DNA from 2 places in the Streptomyces sp. DSM 106670 genome. Region 1 is predicted to be linked to the other one. Evidence: riboswitches for the same ligand, from Rfam matches in the RefSeq annotation. Region 1 holds a riboswitch; the other holds the start of a gene.
What was found. Region 1 has a riboswitch for cobalamin ahead of ACSMXR_RS34190 (CbtB domain-containing protein). Riboswitches for the same ligand answer to the same signal wherever they lie in the genome.
Positions count from the first base shown of each region.

Region 2: it holds a riboswitch for cobalamin, as region 1 does, so the genes downstream of both, ACSMXR_RS01595 (ABC transporter substrate-binding protein) here and ACSMXR_RS34190 (CbtB domain-containing protein) in region 1, are expected to answer to the same signal.

Region 1 is NZ_CM147704.1:7,730,789-7,736,424, forward strand. It holds gene ACSMXR_RS34175 (metallophosphoesterase family protein) at 18-998, shown strand; gene ACSMXR_RS34180 (4'-phosphopantetheinyl transferase family protein) at 995-1,729, shown strand; gene ACSMXR_RS34185 (histidine phosphatase family protein) at 1,778-2,374, opposite strand; adenosylcobalamin (AdoCbl) riboswitch at 2,501-2,595, shown strand; gene ACSMXR_RS34190 (CbtB domain-containing protein) at 2,641-2,856, shown strand; gene ACSMXR_RS34195 (CbtA family protein) at 2,926-3,681, shown strand; gene ACSMXR_RS34200 (SDR family oxidoreductase) at 3,884-4,690, shown strand; gene ACSMXR_RS34205 (TetR/AcrR family transcriptional regulator) at 4,723-5,454, shown strand; gene ACSMXR_RS34210 (hypothetical protein) at 5,483-5,636, opposite strand, start outside.
Region 2 is NZ_CM147704.1:378,706-384,341, reverse strand. It holds gene ACSMXR_RS01610 (acyl-CoA dehydrogenase family protein) at 1-1,339, shown strand, start outside; gene ACSMXR_RS01605 (acyl carrier protein) at 1,455-1,730, shown strand; gene ACSMXR_RS01600 (beta-ketoacyl-[acyl-carrier-protein] synthase family protein) at 1,727-2,959, shown strand; cobalamin riboswitch at 3,054-3,240, shown strand; gene ACSMXR_RS01595 (ABC transporter substrate-binding protein) at 3,301-4,347, shown strand; gene ACSMXR_RS01590 (FecCD family ABC transporter permease) at 4,344-5,438, shown strand; gene ACSMXR_RS01585 (ABC transporter ATP-binding protein) at 5,435-5,636, shown strand, end outside.

The sequences.
Region 1 (5,636 bases):
TCAGGAATCAGCTGCCCATGACTCCTCCGAGCGACTCGGCACCGCACGGTGCTCCCGCCGCCGTTCCCGCCCCCGGCGACGGACACCGACAGCAGGGCGCGGGCCGGCTGCTGGCCGTGAGCGACCTGCACGCCGCGGTCACCGACAACCGGCCCCTCGTGGAGTCCCTGCACCCGACGACCGACGCGGACTGGCTGATCGTCGCGGGCGACGTGGCGGAGCGGCCCGACGACATCCGGTGGGCGCTCGCACTGCTCGCCGAGCGCTTCGCCAAGGTGATCTGGACCCCCGGCAACCACGAGCTGTGGACCCTGAACAAGGACCCGGTCCAGCTGCGCGGCCAGGCCCGCTACGACCACCTCGTCGAGCTGTGCCGGGAGCTCGGGGTGACGACTCCGGAAGACCCCTTCCCGCTCTGGCCGGGCCCGGACGGACCGGTGGCGATCGCACCGCTCTTCCTTCTGTACGACTACACCTTCCGCGCCCCGGGAACGCACACGAAGGAGGAGTCGCTCGCCGTCGCCCACGAGTCCGGCATCGTCTGCAACGACGAGTACCTCCTCCACCCGGACCCCTATCCGACCCGGGACGACTGGTGCCGTGCCCGGGTCGCCGCGACCGAACGCCGGCTCGCGGAGCACGACTCCGAGATACCCCTCGTCCTGGCCGGGCACTGGCCGCTGGTGCGGGAACCCACGTCGGTGATGTGGTACCCGGAGTTCGCGCAGTGGTGCGGCACCGAACTGACCGCCGACTGGCACCGCCGCTTCAACGTCACCGCCGTCGTCTACGGACACCTCCACATCCCCCGGACGACCTGGTACGACGGGGTGCGCTTCGAGGAGGTCTCCATCGGCTACCCCAGGGAGTGGCGCGAGAGGGGACACCCGCGCGGTCTGCTGCGGCAGATCCTCCCGTACGAGGGCGACCCCGCCCCACCGGCCCGGACCGGCGCCGAACCGTCCGCACGACCGCACACCCCCGGAGGCGCCTCGTGATCGAGCTGCTGCTCCCCGCCGACGTCTCCTGTGCGGCGACCCGCGCGGAGAGCGTCCCGGACGGAACCCTCTTCCCGGAGGAGGAGGCGCTGATCGCCAAGAGCGTGGCCAAACGCCGGAACGACTTCGCGACGGCCCGCGCCTGCGCCCGGCGGGCCATGGCCGGACTCGGCCTGCCGCCGGTGGCCGTGCTCCACGGGCACCGGGGACGACCGCTGTGGCCCGAGGGAATCGTCGGCAGCCTCACCCACTGCGACGGGTACCGGGCCGCCGCGCTGGCCCGTGCGAAGGACGTGCTGTCGCTGGGCATCGACGCGGAACCGCACGCCCCGCTCCCCAGCGGCGTACGGGAGTTGGTGACGCTGCCCGCCGAACGCGAGCGGATCGGCCCGCCCGCGCCGGAGGGCTCGGACGAAGACGGCACGGGCGAAATCCACTGGGACCGGGTCCTGTTCAGCGCCAAGGAGAGCGTCTTCAAGACCTGGTATCCGGTCACGGGCCTCGAACTCGATTTCACCGAGGCCGACCTGACGTTCCATCGGACCGATGAACCGGGCAGCGGTGACGGTCCTCGGGGCGGTGTGGCCGCCGAGGGTTCCTTCGCCGCCCGGCTGCTGCTCACCGACCCGGCGCTGCCGACGACGCTGCACGGGCTCTGGCGGATCGAGGACGGCATCGTCGCCACGGCCGTGCTGGTCCGGCCCGACTGGCGGGACGGCAACGCGGTCTGACGTTCGCCCGGCCGGCCGGTCTGCCGGGGCTGCGACGCGGCGTGACGCTCAGTCGACCGGGGGAGCGGTCAGGGGGCGGCCCAGTCCCACGTTCCACCGGCCCGACCGGCCGCTGAGTCCGGTCAGCGTCAGCGGGGCGACGTCCAGCCGCCAGAACGCCTCCGCCGGCAGCCGCAGACCATGGACGACCGCCGCCCGGACGACGGCGGCCTCGGCCACCGCCAGGAAGCTCGTGCCGGGTGCGTCCGGTCCGCCGAGGGAGTCCAGCCATCTGCCGGTCCTCCCGACCAGGTCGTGCAGCGACTCGCCGCCGTGCGGCGCCGCCGAGGGGTCGTCGAGCCAGGCGGCCAGCTGTGCGGGCTCGGCGGCGGCCACCTCGTCGAGACGGCGGCCGGCCCAGCGCGCCAGGTCCCAGCCGGCCAGGGCCGGTTCGGTCCGCGCCCGCGCCGCCAGGCCGAGCGCGGCGGTGGTCTCGCGGCACCGCTCGGAGGGACCGCTCAGTGCGAGCCCGGCTTCCGGCACCGCGCCGGCCGCGGCCCGCGCGCGCTCCCGGCCGGACCGGTCCAGAGGAGCGTCGCCGTCGAAGCGGGCCTCCCGCAGTGCCGCGTTCATCGCCGGTGAGATCAACATCACCCGTACTGTCATGTTCCTGCCCTCACTCCTTCACCACGGGCCCCAAAGCCCTGCGGCCCCAAGGGATCCGTGCTCCGCGGCTCCGCAGATTGGACCATGGCGGCGCCTGCGTACAGGCGGTATGGTCACGTCGACCATGACGAGGGTGTGACGGAAGTCCGGTGAGAATCCGGCACGGTCGCGCCACTGTGAACCCGCATCCGTGCGGGGAAGTCAGACCCGGCACCTTCGTCCGAGGCACCACGACAGGGACGCGTGTTCCCACAGGAGGTACTGCGATGGCACAGTCCGCCGTTCCCGCAACCGGGACATCCGCGATCACTCCGATCTCGGCGAAGGCCATTGCCCCGTGGGCGGTCTTCTTCGGCATCCTCATGCTCGTCCTGCTGTACTTCGTCGGCGCCGAACAGGGCGCCACCGCGCTCATCTCGGGCGAAGGCGTCCACGAGTGGGTCCACGACGGCCGCCACCTGCTCGGCTTCCCCTGCCACTGACGCACCTGCGGCACCTGAATCAGCAGGGAATCAGCGGACACGGGAAGCAAGAGAAACCAGGAAACCATCGTGAACTCCATATCTGTCAGAGCTCTGCTCGTGCGCGGCATGCTCGCGGGCCTGATCGCGGGCGCGCTGGCGCTCGCCGTCGCCTACTTCCTCGGTGAGTCCCAGGTGGACGCGGCCATCGCCCTCGAAGAGGCCCACAGCCACGACCACGGCGGCGGTGAGGAGCTGGTCAGCCGCACCATGCAGGCGACCGGCGGACTCGCCACCGGCGTCCTGGTCTTCGGCGTCGCCGTGGGCGGGATCGCCGCCCTCGTGTTCTGTTACGCGCTGGGCCGCATCGGCAACTTCGGCCCCCGGGCCACGGCCGCGCTGATCGCGGGCGCCGCCCTGCTCACGGTCTACGTCGTGCCGTTCCTGAAGTACCCGGCCAACCCGCCCGCCGTCGGCAACCCCGACACCATCGGCAAGCGCACCACCCTGTTCTTCCTGATGGTCGCCCTCAGCGTGCTGCTGGCCGTCGCCGCCGTCATCATCGGCAAACGGCTCGCTCCCCGCCTGGGCAACTGGAACGCCACCACCGCGGCCGTCGCCGGCTTCGTTCTGCTGATCGGCCTGGCCTACGCCTTCCTGCCCTCCTTCGACGAGGTGGGCAAGGACTTCCCGGCGACTCTGTTGTGGGAGTTCCGGCTCTCGACGCTCGCGGTCCAGGCGACGCTGTGGAGCGTCTTCGGAGTGGTCTTCGGCTACCTCACCGAACGTCTTCTGACCCCCGTGGCCCGCGCTGCGACGCCCCGCACCGCGAGTGCGGTGAACTGAGCGGATCGCACCGACGCACACGACGGAACCCGCCGGGGCCTGCCCGGCGGGTTCCGTCGTGTGCGGGCCGGGCGAATGCAGGGTAGCGATGTTTATTAGCGTTGCTACGATCGTGGGGTAGCGTCGCTACTGCGATGGTGTTAGCGTTGATCTCGTCGGGTTTCACGGGACCGCCGCGACCCCAGTCGCCAGGAGCACTGCCATGACCGAACAGTCCACATCCGTATCGACGCCGACGCCGGCATCCGCGTCCTCCGCGCAGCCCGCACGCGCTGGTGACGCCCCTCGTCGGGTGGCCGTGGTCACCGGGGGTTCCCGGGGCATCGGCCGCGAGAGCGCCGAACGGCTCGCCGCCGACGGCTTCGCGGTCGTCGTCAACTACGCGGGCAACCACACCGAGGCAGAGGCCGCCGTCGCCGCGATCACCGCCGCGGGCGGTGAGGCCTTCGCCCAGCAGGCGGACGTGGCCGACGAGGTCGCCGTCGCGGCGCTCTTCGACGCCGCCGAGGAGACGTTCGGCGGCGTCGACGTGGTGGTGCACGCGGCGGGGGTCATGGCGCTCGCGCCGCTGGCCGAGCTCGAACTCGACACGCTCGACCGGATGCACCGCACCAACATCCGGGGCACGTTCGTCGTCGACCAGCAGGCCGCGCGGCGGTTGCGCGAGGGCGGGGCCATCATCAACTTCTCCAGCTCGGTGCTGTCGCTGGCGCTGCCCGGCTACACCGCCTATGCCGCGACCAAGGGCGCCGTCGAGGCCATGACCCTGATCCTCGCCCGCGAGCTGCGCGGCCGCGACATCACCGTCAACGCCGTCGCGCCGGGGCCGACCGCCACCGCCCTGTTCCTGGACGGCAAGGACGAGGAGACCGTCGCACGGATGGCCGCCCAGCCGCCGCTGGAGCGGCTGGGTACCCCGCAGGACATAGCCGAGGTGGTCTCCTTCCTCGCCGGCCCGGCCCGCTGGGTCAACGGCCAGGTGCTGAGGGCCAACGGCGGCATCGTCTGACCGCCGCCGTGCCGCTTGATAGCGTCCGTCCGGTGAGTACGAGCACCCGCACCCGCATCCTGGAAGTGGCCGCCACACTGGTCAGGGAGTCGCCCGACGGTGATATCTCCACGCGCGCCGTGTGCGAGGCGGCGAAGGTGGGCGCTCCGGCCCTCTACCGCCACTTCGGCGACAAGGAAGGCCTGCTGTCGGCCGTCGTCGACCACGGCTTCGAGAAGTACCTGGCGACGAAGAGGGAGCGCGGCGAGACGACGGACCCGGTGGAGGACCTGCGCCGGGGGTGGGACAGCCACGTCGCCTTCGCCCTCGACAACCGCAACCTCTACCGGCTGATGAACTCGCCGGCGATGCGCACACCGCCCGCCGCGGCGCTGGAGTCCCACCGGATCCTGACCGGGGACCTCGAACGGGCCGCCGCCCGGGGCCGGATACGTGTCGCGCCCGAGCTCGCCGCCCAGATGATCATGTCGGCCAATGTGGGGGTGGCGCTGATGCTGGTGTCCCGTCCCGCGACGTTCGACGACATCGAGGTGTCCAGACGGGTGCGTGACGCGCTGCACGCGACGGTGCTCACACCGGACGTCTCGCCGGAGATGTCACCGAGCGCGTCGCCCGACGTGCCGCCGGCCGCCGAAGTGCCCACGGCGGCGGCCCGGTTGAGCGCTCTGCTGCGGAAGGAGCACGGGGCGGGCCTGAGCACCGCCGAGGCGGCGCTGATGAAGGAGTGGCTCGACCGGGTGGCGAACGCCCGGCCGGACGTCTGATCCGCGGCACCGAGCCGGACCATGGAGGTCATCGCGGCGCGGGGGAGGAGGCGTCGTGATCGCGCAGGCCGTCCTCGGTGCGGCGCGCAGCGTTGCCGACGATGCGTTCCAGGTCCTTCTGTACGTCGTGTTCCGTGCTGCCGTGCGGTGCGTACGCGGACACGGTGAGCACGAGGTCGCCG
Region 2 (5,636 bases), 7.4 Mb from region 1:
GGTCGACCACTGTCTGACCTCCTTCGACCACTGCTTCGTCCCGCGGGAAGCGCTGCTCGCCGGACAGCAGGGGCGGATCGGCGACGACGGCCGTTTCCACAGCGAAATCCCCAACCGCAGAAGGCGGTTCCTCACCTCCATCGGCCGGGTCACCCCCGGCAAGCTCTCCATGAGCGCCTGCGCGGTCGGCTCGGCCCGGGTCACCCTGGCCATCGCCGTGCGCTACGCCGGTCACCGGATGATCTCCGGATCGCGCGCCGCGCAACGGGTCCCGGTGTACGCGCACCGCAGCCACCACGGGCCGCTGGCCGGGGCGATGGCCACCGTCTACGCGATGAGCCTGCTGCACCGCAGGGCCCTGGACCGCTGGGAGTCGGCCCCGGAGACCGACCGGGACGAGGCGGAGCGCCTGGTGGCCGTCGCCAAGGGGTGGATCACCTGGCAGGCGCGCGGCGTCATCGTCGAATGCCGTGAACGGTGCGGCGCCCAGGGGCTCCTGGAGAACAACGGCATGACCGAACTGTTCACCGGCATCGAGGGCGCGATCACCGCCGAGGGCGACAACCTCGCCGTGCACGCCAAGGCCGCCGCCGAGATGCTGTTCAGCGCCACCGCCGGGGAGGCGGACGCCGAGGACGGCCCCGGCGAGCTCGACGACCCCGCCTTCCTCGGCCGGCTCGTCGCGGCCCTGGAGAACCTCTGGTTCGCCCGGGCCCGGGAGCGGATGAGCGCCGCCCCGCCCGGCGACCCGCTCGGCCGCTGGAACGCCGCCTCCCCGGCCGCGCTGCGCGGCGTCGAGGCGTACGCCTACCGGCAGGCGGACGAAGCGTACGCCGAAGCCGTCGCCGCACTGCCCGAGGGTGAGGCGCGCGAGCGGCTGACCGAGCTGCGCAGGCTCTTCGCACTCCAGTGGATCGCCCGCAACAGCGGTGACCTGCTCGCCTCCGGACGGCTGACCGCCGATCAGGTCACCTTTCTGCCCGACGTGGTGGAGCGGGCGATCGCCGCGGTGGCCGCGCACACCCCCGCCCTGGTCGGGTCCTTCGCCCTTCCCGAGCGCCTGATGTCGGACTGGCCGATCGCCGGACCCGGTTACGCGGACGTCTACGACGACCCCGAGGGGCCCTGGCACCGGGGCCGCAGGGCGGGAATCCGGGGCCGCGCGGCGGAATTCAAGCGGCCCAACTGCGGCAGCAGGAGGCGCCCGCTGCGCGAGAAGGTGGCCGCGCTCGGCACCCGCGGGGTCCTGCTGGCGTACTGGGGAACCACCTCGATCCTCTCCCGATGGTTCGAGAAGCCGCAGGTGAGCGTAGACGAATCGGTTCGCCCCAAGGCGTAACCGGAAGATCGTCATCCAGTTATTTGGGGCGGTGGGTCGCTGCGTTCGGCCACCCGCCGTACGGGAAGACCCGAGCCGGCCAGATGCCGGTGAAACGCCGATGAGAGGAATCGCCATGAAGACCATCCACCCCAAGATCACCGAGGTACTCACCGGGACCTTCAAGGTGCCCGCCGCCGAGATCCTGCCGGAGTCCACCATGGACAGCCTGGAGATGGACTCGCTCGCGGTCGCCGAGTTCGCCGTCATCATCAAGGAGACGCTGGGCGTCGACGCGGACTCGGAGAAGCTGTACAAGGACGCCACGCTGGCCGACATCTCCGCGTACATCGACGCGGCCGTCGGCAGCGCGGCGGCCGATGCCACGGTGCCGGTGAGCAACACCCGATGAAGCGACCCGTCATCGCCGTCACGGGGCTGGGCATGATCACCCCGGTCGGCCACACCACCGACACCACCTGGGACGGAGTCTGCGCCGGGGAGTCGCCCGCCCGCACCGTCCCCGAACTGCACGGCTGCGCCGTCGACTTCGCCTGCACCGTCTCCGGCATCGACCTCGACGACGCGGTCGGCGGCCGGACCGCGTTCCGGATGGGCCGGTACGTCAAGTTCGCCGTCCTGGCCGCCCGGGAGGCGGTCGCCGACGCCGGGCTCGACCCCGAGCGGTGGGACGGCGCCCGGGTCGCCGTCGTGGTCGGCACCAGCAGCGGAGGATCCGCCGGACTCACCGAACAGGCCGTCGCCCTGGAGCGACGCGGCCCCGAGGCCACCTCACCCTCGGGCATCCTGCTGACCATCCCGAACATGCCCGCGGCCGAGATCGCCATCCGGATGAAGGCCACCGGACCCAGCCTCGCCCCGTGCACGGCCTGCTCGTCCGGGGTGACCGCCCTGTCCGTGGCCCGGGACATGCTGACGCTGGGCCACTGCGACATCGCCATCGCCGGGGCCACCGAGTCCATCGTGTTCCCGGTCGCGATGACCGGCTTCGCCCGCTCCGGCGCGGCGGCACCGCGGGACGGCGACCCCGCCCGCCTCTGCCGGCCCTTCGCCGCCGACCGGGCCGGAATCGTCATGGGCGAGGGCGCGGCCGTCATGGTCCTGGAGCGGGCCGAGGACGCCCGGGCCAGAGGCGCCTCCCCCCGGGCGCTGATCGCGGGCACCGGCGCCACCACCGACGCCCACCACCCCACCAGCCCCCACCCCTCCGGGGACGTGGCGCGGGCGGCCGTCGACGGCGCGCTGCGCGACGCGGGCTGGCGGCCCGAGGACGTCGACCACGTCAACGCGCACGGGACGTCGACCCCCCTCAACGACGCCACCGAAGCCGCCCTCATCGGCCGGGCCTATCCGCACCGGCCGCCCGTCACCGCCCCCAAGGGCGTACTGGGCCACTGCATGGGCGCGGCCGGCGCCATCGAGGCGGGCCTGACGATCCTCACGCTCCAGCACGGGATGATCCCGCCGATCGCGAACCTGGACGCCCCCGCGCCCGGGTTCGACATCGACTGCGTCACCAAGACCCCGCGCGAGGTGCCGGTACGGCGGGCCGTCAGCCACTCCTTCGGCTTCGGCGGCCAGAACGCGGTGATCGCCCTCCAGGCGCCGGACACGCCCTAAGTCCGCCCGGGCCGGTGCGGCGGGCCGATCCCGCGCCGCACCGGCCCCGCGCCCAGCGGCCCGCCGCACCGCGCCTGATCTGCGGGAAGCCGCGTGATAGCTTGCCGGGGCCAGTCGAACCCCAGCGACGGGGTCAGGGAATCCGGTGCGAAACCGGAACTGACGCGCAGCGGTGAGGGGGACGGGCGGGGCCACGGCCACTGGAGCACCCACCTGCTCCGGGAAGGCGTCCCGCCCGGACGAACCCGAGTCCGAAGACCTGCTGGCACCCGCGCCCGCACCGGGGCACGGGAACCGTACGACGGGCTCCGCGGCTGGGCCCAGAGACACAGAGGTCCTTCGTGCTGTCCACGGCCACCCCCGCCCCGATACGTACCGCCGCCCTGCTCGCGGCGGGACTCCTCCTGCTGACCGCCTGCGGCGGGGGCGAAAGCACCGGGGCCGCCGACGGGAAGAAGACCGAGGGCTTCCCGCTCACCCTCCAGAACTGCGGGCGCACCGTCACCGTGAAGGCCCCGCCCCAGCGGGCCGTCTCCGTCGACCAGGGGTCGACCGAGATCCTGCTCTCGCTCGGCCTCGCCGACCGGCTCGCGGGCACCGCCACCTGGAGCGACCCGGTGATGAAGGGCCTGGAGAAGGCCAACGCCGGCGTCGAGCGCATATCGGAGAACCGGCCCTCCTCGGAGAAGGTCCTCGACAAGGAACCCGACTTCCTCAGCGCCTCCTTCGCCTCGACCCTCGCCAAGGGCGGCGTCGCGCCCCGCGAACAGTTCGAGAAGCTCGGCGTCCCGACCTACATCTCACCCGCCGACTGCGTCGGCAAGGACAACAGCGGCAGCGGCGACGGAGCCCGTACCGCACCGCTGACGATGGACAGCGTCTACACGGAAGTCCGCGAACTGGCCCAGGTGTTCGGCGTCCCCGAGCGTGGTGACGCCCTGGTGAAGAAGCTCCGGGCCCGCGTCGACAAGGCCACCGAGGGCGTCGACGCCTCCGACGCCTCCCTCCTCTACTGGTTCTCCGACTCCAAGGCCCCCTACCTCGCGGGCTGTTGCGGCGCCCCCGGCGTCATCACCAAGGAACTCGGCGCGAAGAACGTCTTCGACGACACCCACGACGAATGGCCCCAGATCAGCTGGGAGACCGTCGCCGACCGCAACCCCGACGTCCTGGTCATCGGCGATCTGAGCCGTACGACGCAGACCGCCGAGAGCGCCGAGAAGAAGATCGAGTTCCTGGAGTCCAACCCGGTCACCAAGACGATGGACGCCGTCAAGAACCGCCGTTACGTGCTGCTCAGCGGCCAGGCCATGAACCCCACCATCCGGACCGTCGAGGGCCTGGAGCGCGTCGCGGCCGGACTGCGCGACTTCGGGCTCACGGGGTGAGCACCGATAGCCGTACGGCCGTGAAGGCGGCCGACGCGCCACCTGGCACCGCCCGCCCGGACGGTCCCGGCCGGGGCGGCGTGCCGCTCACCGTGCTGCTGTGGGTCGGCGGCCTGCTCCTCCTCCTGGCCTCCGTCGCGGTCGCCGTCACCATCGGGCCCGCCCGGATCTCCGTGCCCGACGTCTGGTCCGCCGTCGCCGCGCACCTCGGGTTCGGCGCCAGTGACCTCAGCCCGATCCGGGACGGCATCATCTGGAACCTCCGCATGCCCCGCACCCTCCTCGCCGCCGTGTGCGGCGCGGGGCTCGCGGTGTGCGGCACGGTGATGCAGTCCCTGCTGCGCAACCCGCTCGCCGACCCCTTCGTCCTCGGCGTCTCCTCCGGAGCCTCGACCGGGGCGGTCGTGGTGGTCGTCCTCGGGGTCGGCGGGGGAGCGGTGTCGCTGTCGGCCGGGGCGTTCGTGGGGGCCATCTGCTCGTTCGCCCTGGTGCTGCTGCTCAGCCACACCCTCGGCGGCTCCACCGACCGGGTCGTCCTCTCCGGCGTCGCCGCGATGCAGCTGTTCTCCGCCCTCACCTCCTTCGTCGTGATGACCTCCGCCGACGCCGAGCAGACCCGCGGGGTGCTGTTCTGGCTCCTCGGCTCGCTCAGTGGCGTCGGCTGGAGCGAGGTCGTCCTCTGCTCCGCCGTGCTCGCCGTCTGCCTGGTGGTCTGCCTGGCCCACGCCCGTACGCTCGACGCCTTCGCCTTCGGGCAGGACGCCGCCGCAGCGCTCGGCGTGAACGTCGCCCGCACCCGGATCGTGCTGCTCTGCACCACCGCCCTGCTGACCGCCGCCGTGGTCAGCGCGGCCGGGGCGATCGGCTTCGTCGGCCTGGTCCTGCCGCACGCGGCCCGCGCCCTCACCGGCTCCGGGCACCGGCGGCTCCTGCCGGTCACCGCACTCGCCGGGGCGATCTTCCTGGTGTGGGTCGACACCCTCGCCCGGACCGTCCTGGACCCGCAGGAGGTACCAGTCGGCGTCGTCACCGCGCTGATCGGCGTCCCCGCCTTCGTCCTCGTCCTGTACCGCACCCGGAGCACGTCATGAGCCGAACCACGCACGGTTCCGGAGGCCTGCGGGCCGAACGGGTCGGCCGGGAGGCGGGCGGCCGGCTCATCCTCGACGGCGTGGACATCGCCCCGCCGCCCGGCTCCACCGTCGGACTCATCGGCCCCAACGGCTCCGGAAAGTCCACCCTGCTGCGGATCCTCGCGGGCCTCCTCGCCCCGGCCACCGGTGTCGTCA